Marinobacterium aestuarii: one gene and its partner. The protein of the gene in region 1 interacts with the protein of each later gene in a pairwise test. Links are inferred from orthologs where the notes say so. Each region holds a gene or a part of one and is shown in the gene's direction. Other genes may lie near its edges. The genes, in order: A8C75_RS02125 and purT.

Region 1 (3,174 bases):
CCATGGCCGGGCCTATAGACTTGGGATCACTCATATTGGAGAGCATCTGTACCAGGCCCACCAGGGTGCCGATCATGCCCATAGCCGGCGCCACATCCCCCATGGCACGGAAGATGCGGCTGCCGAAATCGTGGCGTTCGACCGTCAGGCGCATTTCCTTGTTCAGCAGCATGCGCACAATTTCGGGATCATGCCCGTCCACCAGCAGCTGGATACCGCGCTGCATAAAGGCGTTGCCAACTTCCTTTTCTTCCAGCGACAGCAAACCACCCTTGCGCGCGGCATCGGCCAGCTCAACGGTTTCGGTAATGATGTCTTCCGGATTCTGTGACTTGAACATGAACGCCTTGGCGGCGATTTTGCCTGCTGCCAGAAACTGTTGCAGGGTGTACTTCATCAGTACTACCAGCAGAGTTCCGCCGACCACGATCAGCAGCGAGGGCGGGTTGACGAAAATGCCCGCATCACCGCCCAGCACCATGGCCGCGATGACAATGCCCATTGATCCGATCAAACCGACCAGCGTTGCGATATCCACGGGTTTCTCCTTAACTCCGAACAGGCGTATTATCGGCTACGCCGCATGATAACAGAATTTTAATCGAGCACACCTGTGCAGCGATTGTTCGATCCGGGCCTGAGGGCCGGATTGACCCTGTTGCCATGCTCTAGTACTTTTTACGCCTCATTGATCACGGGTAAGCCTGATGCCACGCACAAAAAAGACTCCAGACTTCGAAACCTCGCTGACCGAGCTTGAGCAGCTGGTGAACCGCATGGAACAGGGCGACATGCCACTGGCCGATGCACTGCAGGCATTTGAACAGGGCATTGCCCTGACCCGCGACTGCCAGGGCATCCTCGATCAGGCCGAACAGAAGGTGCGGATGCTGGTAGAAAAAGATGGCGAGCTGCAAACAGTCCCCTTCACCGACCCTGAGGATGCCTGATCCGTGGCTCTGAACTCTCTGCTGCAACACTACTGCCTGCGCGTCGAAAGCGCGCTTGATAGCCGCCTGCAACACCGCAGCATCGAGCCCCGCCTGCAGGAAGCCATGCGCTACGCCCTGTTTAATGGCGGCAAGCGCATCCGCCCGGGTCTGGTCTATCTGTGCAACCAGCTGCTCGACGGGCAGCTGAACGCGGCCGACGCGCCGGCCTGCGCCATGGAGGCCGTGCACAGCTACTCCCTGGTGCATGACGACCTGCCTGCCATGGACGACGATGACCTGCGCCGTGGCAAACCCACCTGCCACATCGCCTTTGACGAAGCCTGCGCCATACTCGCCGGTGATGCGCTGCAATGCAGCGCCTTCGAATGGCTGGCACAGCCTCAGGCCGAACTGCAGCCACAGTTGCAGCTGCGCATGCTGGCCGTACTGGCACGGGCCGCGGGCGATCAGGGCATGGTGGCCGGGCAGGCGTTCGATCTGGCCCATGTCGGCCAAAGCCTGACGCTGCAACAGCTGCAACAGATGCACCGCCACAAGACCGGCGCCCTGCTCACCGCCTCAGTGGAACTGGGCGCCCTGTCCGCCGGTGTCGACAGCGGTGAGCGCTACGAGGCGCTGCGCCAGTTCGGCGATGCCATTGGTCTTGCCTTCCAGGTACAGGACGACATCCTGGATATCGAAGGCGACACCGCTACTTTGGGCAAGCCCCAGGGCTCGGATCTGGCACAGAACAAGCCGACCTTCCCGGCGCTGCTCGGCATGACCGGTGCGCGGGAAAAACTGCAGCAGCTGCACAGCCAGGCCATTGAAGCCCTGGCGCTCTTTGGCAGCGAGGCCGATCCACTGCGCGCCCTGGCCGACTATATCGTCAAACGGGATCACTGATGTTCGAACAGATCCCTCTGCAGCGCCCGGTAACCGCGCTACTCGACAGCATCGACAGCCCGGCCCAGCTGCGCCAGCTCAGCCCGGCCCAGCTGCCGGAGCTGGCCGAGCAGCTGCGCGCCTTCCTGCTGTACAGCGTGGGCCAGACCGGCGGCCATTTTGGCGCAGGCCTTGGTGTTATAGAGCTGACCGTTGCTCTGCATTACTGCCTCAATACGCCTGAGGATCATCTGATCTGGGATGTGGGCCACCAGAGTTACCCCCACAAGATTCTCACCGGCCGGCGCGAGCAGATGTTCAGCATGCGCCAGCAGGACGGCCTGGCACCCTTTCCCAAGCGTGCCGAGAGCCCCTGCGATGCCTTTGGCACCGGCCACTCCAGCACCTCCATCAGCGCAGCGCTGGGAATGGCCCTGGCCGATCAGCTGCAGGGGCGCGCACACCGCTCCGTGGCCGTCATCGGTGATGGCGCCATGACCGCCGGCATGGCCTTTGAGGCACTGAATCATGCCGGTCACACCGGTGCCAACCTGCTGGTGATCCTGAACGACAACGACATGTCGATCTCCCACAACGAAGGCGGGCTGGCGACCTACCTGGCGACAAATCTCAAGCACCGCACCGACAGGAATGTCGCAGCCCCCCTGTTTGAAGCTCTGGAGTTCGCCTACACAGGCCCACTCGACGGCCATGACCTGGACGCCCTGCTGCCGGCGCTGCACAAGGTGCTCAATGCCCAAGGCCCACAGTTCCTGCATATAGTGACCCGCAAGGGCAAAGGCTTCGCCCCCGCCGAAGCGGATCCTGTGGGATACCACGCCATTACCAAGATAGAACCGGTGGTCAAACCCAGTGCCCCAGCGAGGCCTAAGTTTGCCAATATCTTCGGGCGCTGGATCTGCGATCAGGCCGAGCTCGACGCCAAGCTGGTCGCCATCACGCCGGCCATGTGCGAAGGCTCGGATCTGATCGAGTTTTCGACACGTTTCCCCGAACGCTACTTCGATGTTGCCATCGCCGAGCAGCATGCCCTGACATTGGCCGCCGGCCTCGCCTGCGGTGGCATGAAGCCGGTGGTAGCCATCTATTCGACCTTCCTGCAGCGCGCCTATGACCAGCTGGTGCATGACATCGCCATCCAGCAACTCGATGTGCTGCTGACGCTGGACAGAGCGGGCCTGGTCGGCGAAGACGGCGCCACCCATGCAGGCCTGTTCGATATCGCCTGCCTGCGTACCCTGCCCGACATGCTGATCATGACCCCCGCCGACGAGCAGGAACTGCGCGATCTGCTTTATACCGGCTATATGCACCCGGGTCCCGCGGCGGTGCGTTA
Region 2 (3,150 bases), 230 kb from region 1 along the record:
GCCGCAAGCCCTACTCGGTGCTGCTGCTCGACGAAGTCGAAAAGGCACACCCGGATGTGTTCAACATACTGCTGCAGGTACTGGAAGACGGCCGCCTCACCGACGGTCAGGGCCGCACGGTGGATTTCCGCAATACCATAGTGGTAATGACCTCGAACCTGGGCTCCGACCTGATCCAGAACTTCAGCGACGATGACGACTACAGCCTGATGCAGGCCGCGGTAATGGAGTCGGTGAGCGCGCATTTTCGCCCCGAAGTCATTAACCGCATCGACGAGGTCGTGGTCTTCCACAGCCTGCGCCGTGAACAGGTGGCCGGCATCGCCGAAGTCCAGCTCGACCGGCTGCGCAAACGCCTGGCCGAACGCGATCTTACCCTCACGCTGACCAGCACCGCCATGGACAAGCTGGTCGAAGTCGGCTTCGAACCCGTCTATGGCGCCCGGCCGCTGAAACGCGCCATCCAGCGCTGGATCGAAAACCCCCTGGCCCAGAGCATCCTCGCCGGCGCCTACCCGCCGGGCCACGAAATCGCCGTGGACGTGGAAGCCGGCGAGTTCAGCTTCCGCTAGCCGCGATGACGCTCAGAGGCTAGGAGCAAGGGGAAAGTTGAAAGGGGGCAAGCAGACCGCGGCCCCCTTCCTTGTTAGTCGTGATTCGTGATTCGTGATTCGTGATTCGTGATTCGTGATTCGTGATTCGTGATTCGTGATCAGGTTACGCCAACCAATCACCATTCACTAATTACCAATGACGATCGGTAATTCGTGAGTAGTAATTCGTAATTAGCAAGAGCAGCCACAATGGGTGCTTCGAATAACCAATTACCAATAACCAATTACCCATCACGGACCACCAGCTTTCCCCTTTCCCCTTTCACTGCTGTTCACCCTTTCACCTGCGTTCTTCTGCCCGGCTAGTCCTCTCCCCGCTCAGGCTCTACAATAGCCACCCCTTTCAGATTCCGGAATTGAACCCATGCTTGGCACTGCCCTCACCCCTGGCGCCACCCGAGTCCTGCTCTGTGGCTGCGGCGAACTCGGCAAGGAAGTGGTTATCGAACTGCAGCGCCTGGGTGTCGAGGTTATCGCCGTCGATCGCTACGCCAATGCTCCAGCCATGCAGGTGGCGCACCGCAGCCATACCATCAACATGCTGGATGGTGCTGCCCTGCGGGCGGTGATCGAACAGGAAAAACCGGATCTGATAGTGCCGGAAATCGAGGCGCTGGCTACAGAGACCCTGCTGCAGCTGGAACAGGAAGGCTTCACCGTGGTACCCACGGCACGGGCTACCCGCCTGACCATGGACCGCGAAGGTATTCGCCGCCTGGCCGCCGAAGAGCTTGAGCTGCCGACCTCCGCCTACCGCTTTGCCGACACCCTGGAAGAATACCGCGACGCCATCGCCGCCATCGGCATTCCCTGCGTCATCAAGCCGGTGATGAGTTCATCCGGCAAGGGCCAGAGCCTGGTACGCAGCCCTGCTGATATCGACGCCGCCTGGGACTACGCCCAGCAGGGTGGCCGCGCCGGCAAGGGCCGGGTGATCGTTGAGGGCTTTGTGGATTTTGATTACGAGATCACCCTGCTGACGGTCAATGCCGTGGACGGCATCCACTTCTGCGCCCCCATCGGTCACCGCCAGGAAGACGGCGACTACCGCGAGTCCTGGCAGCCCCAGGCCATGTCAGCGCTGGCGCTGGAACGCTCGCAGCAGCTGGCGCGCCGCCTGGTGGAGAACCTGGCAGGACGCGGACTTTACGGCGTGGAGCTGTTTATCAAGGGCGATAACGTCTGGTTCAGCGAAGTGTCGCCGCGCCCCCACGACACCGGGCTGGTGACGCTCATTTCCCAGGACATGTCGGAATTTGCCCTGCATGTGCGCGCTATCCTGGGCCTGCCCATCGGCCAGATCAGCCAGCAGGGCCCGAGCGCCTCGGCGGTGATTCTGGGGAACGGCCACTCCAGCAACCTGCGCTTTGACGGTGTTGCCGATGCCCTCGCCGTGCCCGGCACCGCGCTGCGCCTGTTCGCCAAGCCCGAAATTGACGGCCAGCGCCGCCTGGGCGTCGCTCTTGCCAAGGCAGACAGCATCGACACCGCCATCGCCCGCGCACTGGAAGCTGCCGGAAAAATCAAGATAAGCTATTGAGATACAGTGGAAAATAGCCAGGTGAAAGTGGCAAGGTAAAAGGGCGTCATTCGTAATTCAAAGCGCGTAAGCCGACCGCTCTTCCGAATGACTAATGACGCCCGGTTAATGGTGATTGGTCACTCGTGAATTGCAGCCCAACGGTTAGCGCTTGTCTTGCACCTATGACTAATTACTAATGACCAATGACGACCCGTGATTCGTGATTCGTGATTCGTGATTCGTGATTCGTGATTCGTGATTCGTGATTCGTGATTCGTGATTCGTGATTCGTGATTCGTGATTCGTGATCAGGTTACGCCAACCCATCACCATTCACTACCAATGACAGCCGGTGATTGGTGAGTAGTAACTCGTAATTAGCAAGAGCAGCCACGATGGGTGCTCGAATGACCAATTACCAATCACTATTTACCAATTACCAATGACCCGTCACAGGCCACCGGCTTGCCCCTTTCTCCTTTGACCTGCTTTTTACCGCAGCAGGCGGGCGCCGTACAGCAGTATCACGGCGCCGAGGGTCGCGGTGATGATGGAGCCCACAAAGCCGCCACTGCGCACGCCCAGAAGATCAAACAGCAGGCCGCCGACCACGGCGCCAACGATACCCAGTACTATGTTGCCGACCAGCCCGAAGCCGCGCCCCTTCATGATGGTGCCCGCCAGCCAGCCGGCAATGGCGCCGATCAGCAGAAAAATCAGAATGCCCATGCGTCCACTCCCTGTAAAATCAAATCAGGCACCAGTATACACAGCAAACTTATCCACAGCGCAGAACAGTGGCACAGCTTCGAGGACAGATTCATGAGCCCGGCAACATCAATCTGGCAGCGACTTCTGGCGCGGTGGCGTCCCGATCGCTGCCGCAGCCTGATCATGCTGGGCATCGACTCCGGCTGCCACCGCTGGCACGGCGCCCTCAGCGAGGGCAGCGCCTTTCGAATTCGCGTCTTTATCGATGACGAGCCCTGGAACCACCGCACCCGTATCGGCGAT

The links.
Region 2: the proteins of A8C75_RS02125 (region 1) and purT interact in binary tests that used the Escherichia coli proteins (3 or more experiments, as listed by UniProt). The link is inferred for Marinobacterium aestuarii from one-to-one orthologs.

What each region holds. Positions count from the first base shown.
Region 1 is NZ_CP015839.1:493,123-496,296, reverse strand. The notes cover bases 46-2,895. They hold A8C75_RS02125 (polyprenyl synthetase family protein), read left to right. Parts: upstream 46-953; coding sequence 954-1,838; downstream 1,839-2,895. Other genes in these bases: A8C75_RS02120 (1-deoxy-D-xylulose-5-phosphate synthase), read left to right, coding at 1,838-2,895; A8C75_RS02130 (exodeoxyribonuclease VII small subunit), read left to right, coding at 708-950; pomA (flagellar motor protein PomA), read right to left, coding at 46-538. Outside these bases: more of pomA, read right to left, coding at 1-45; more of A8C75_RS02120, read left to right, coding at 2,896-3,174.
Region 2 is NZ_CP015839.1:260,869-264,018, reverse strand. Bases 241-3,066 are described here. They hold purT (formate-dependent phosphoribosylglycinamide formyltransferase), read left to right. Parts: upstream 241-978; coding sequence 979-2,154; downstream 2,155-3,066. Other genes in these bases: A8C75_RS01095 (hypothetical protein), read left to right, coding at 2,959-3,066; A8C75_RS01100 (GlsB/YeaQ/YmgE family stress response membrane protein), read right to left, coding at 2,629-2,865; clpB (ATP-dependent chaperone ClpB), read left to right, coding at 241-572. Also shown: more of clpB, read left to right, coding at 1-240; more of A8C75_RS01095, read left to right, coding at 3,067-3,150. UniProt on the Escherichia coli protein: Involved in the de novo purine biosynthesis. Catalyzes the transfer of formate to 5-phospho-ribosyl-glycinamide (GAR), producing 5-phospho-ribosyl-N-formylglycinamide (FGAR). Formate is provided by PurU via hydrolysis of 10-formyl-tetrahydrofolate.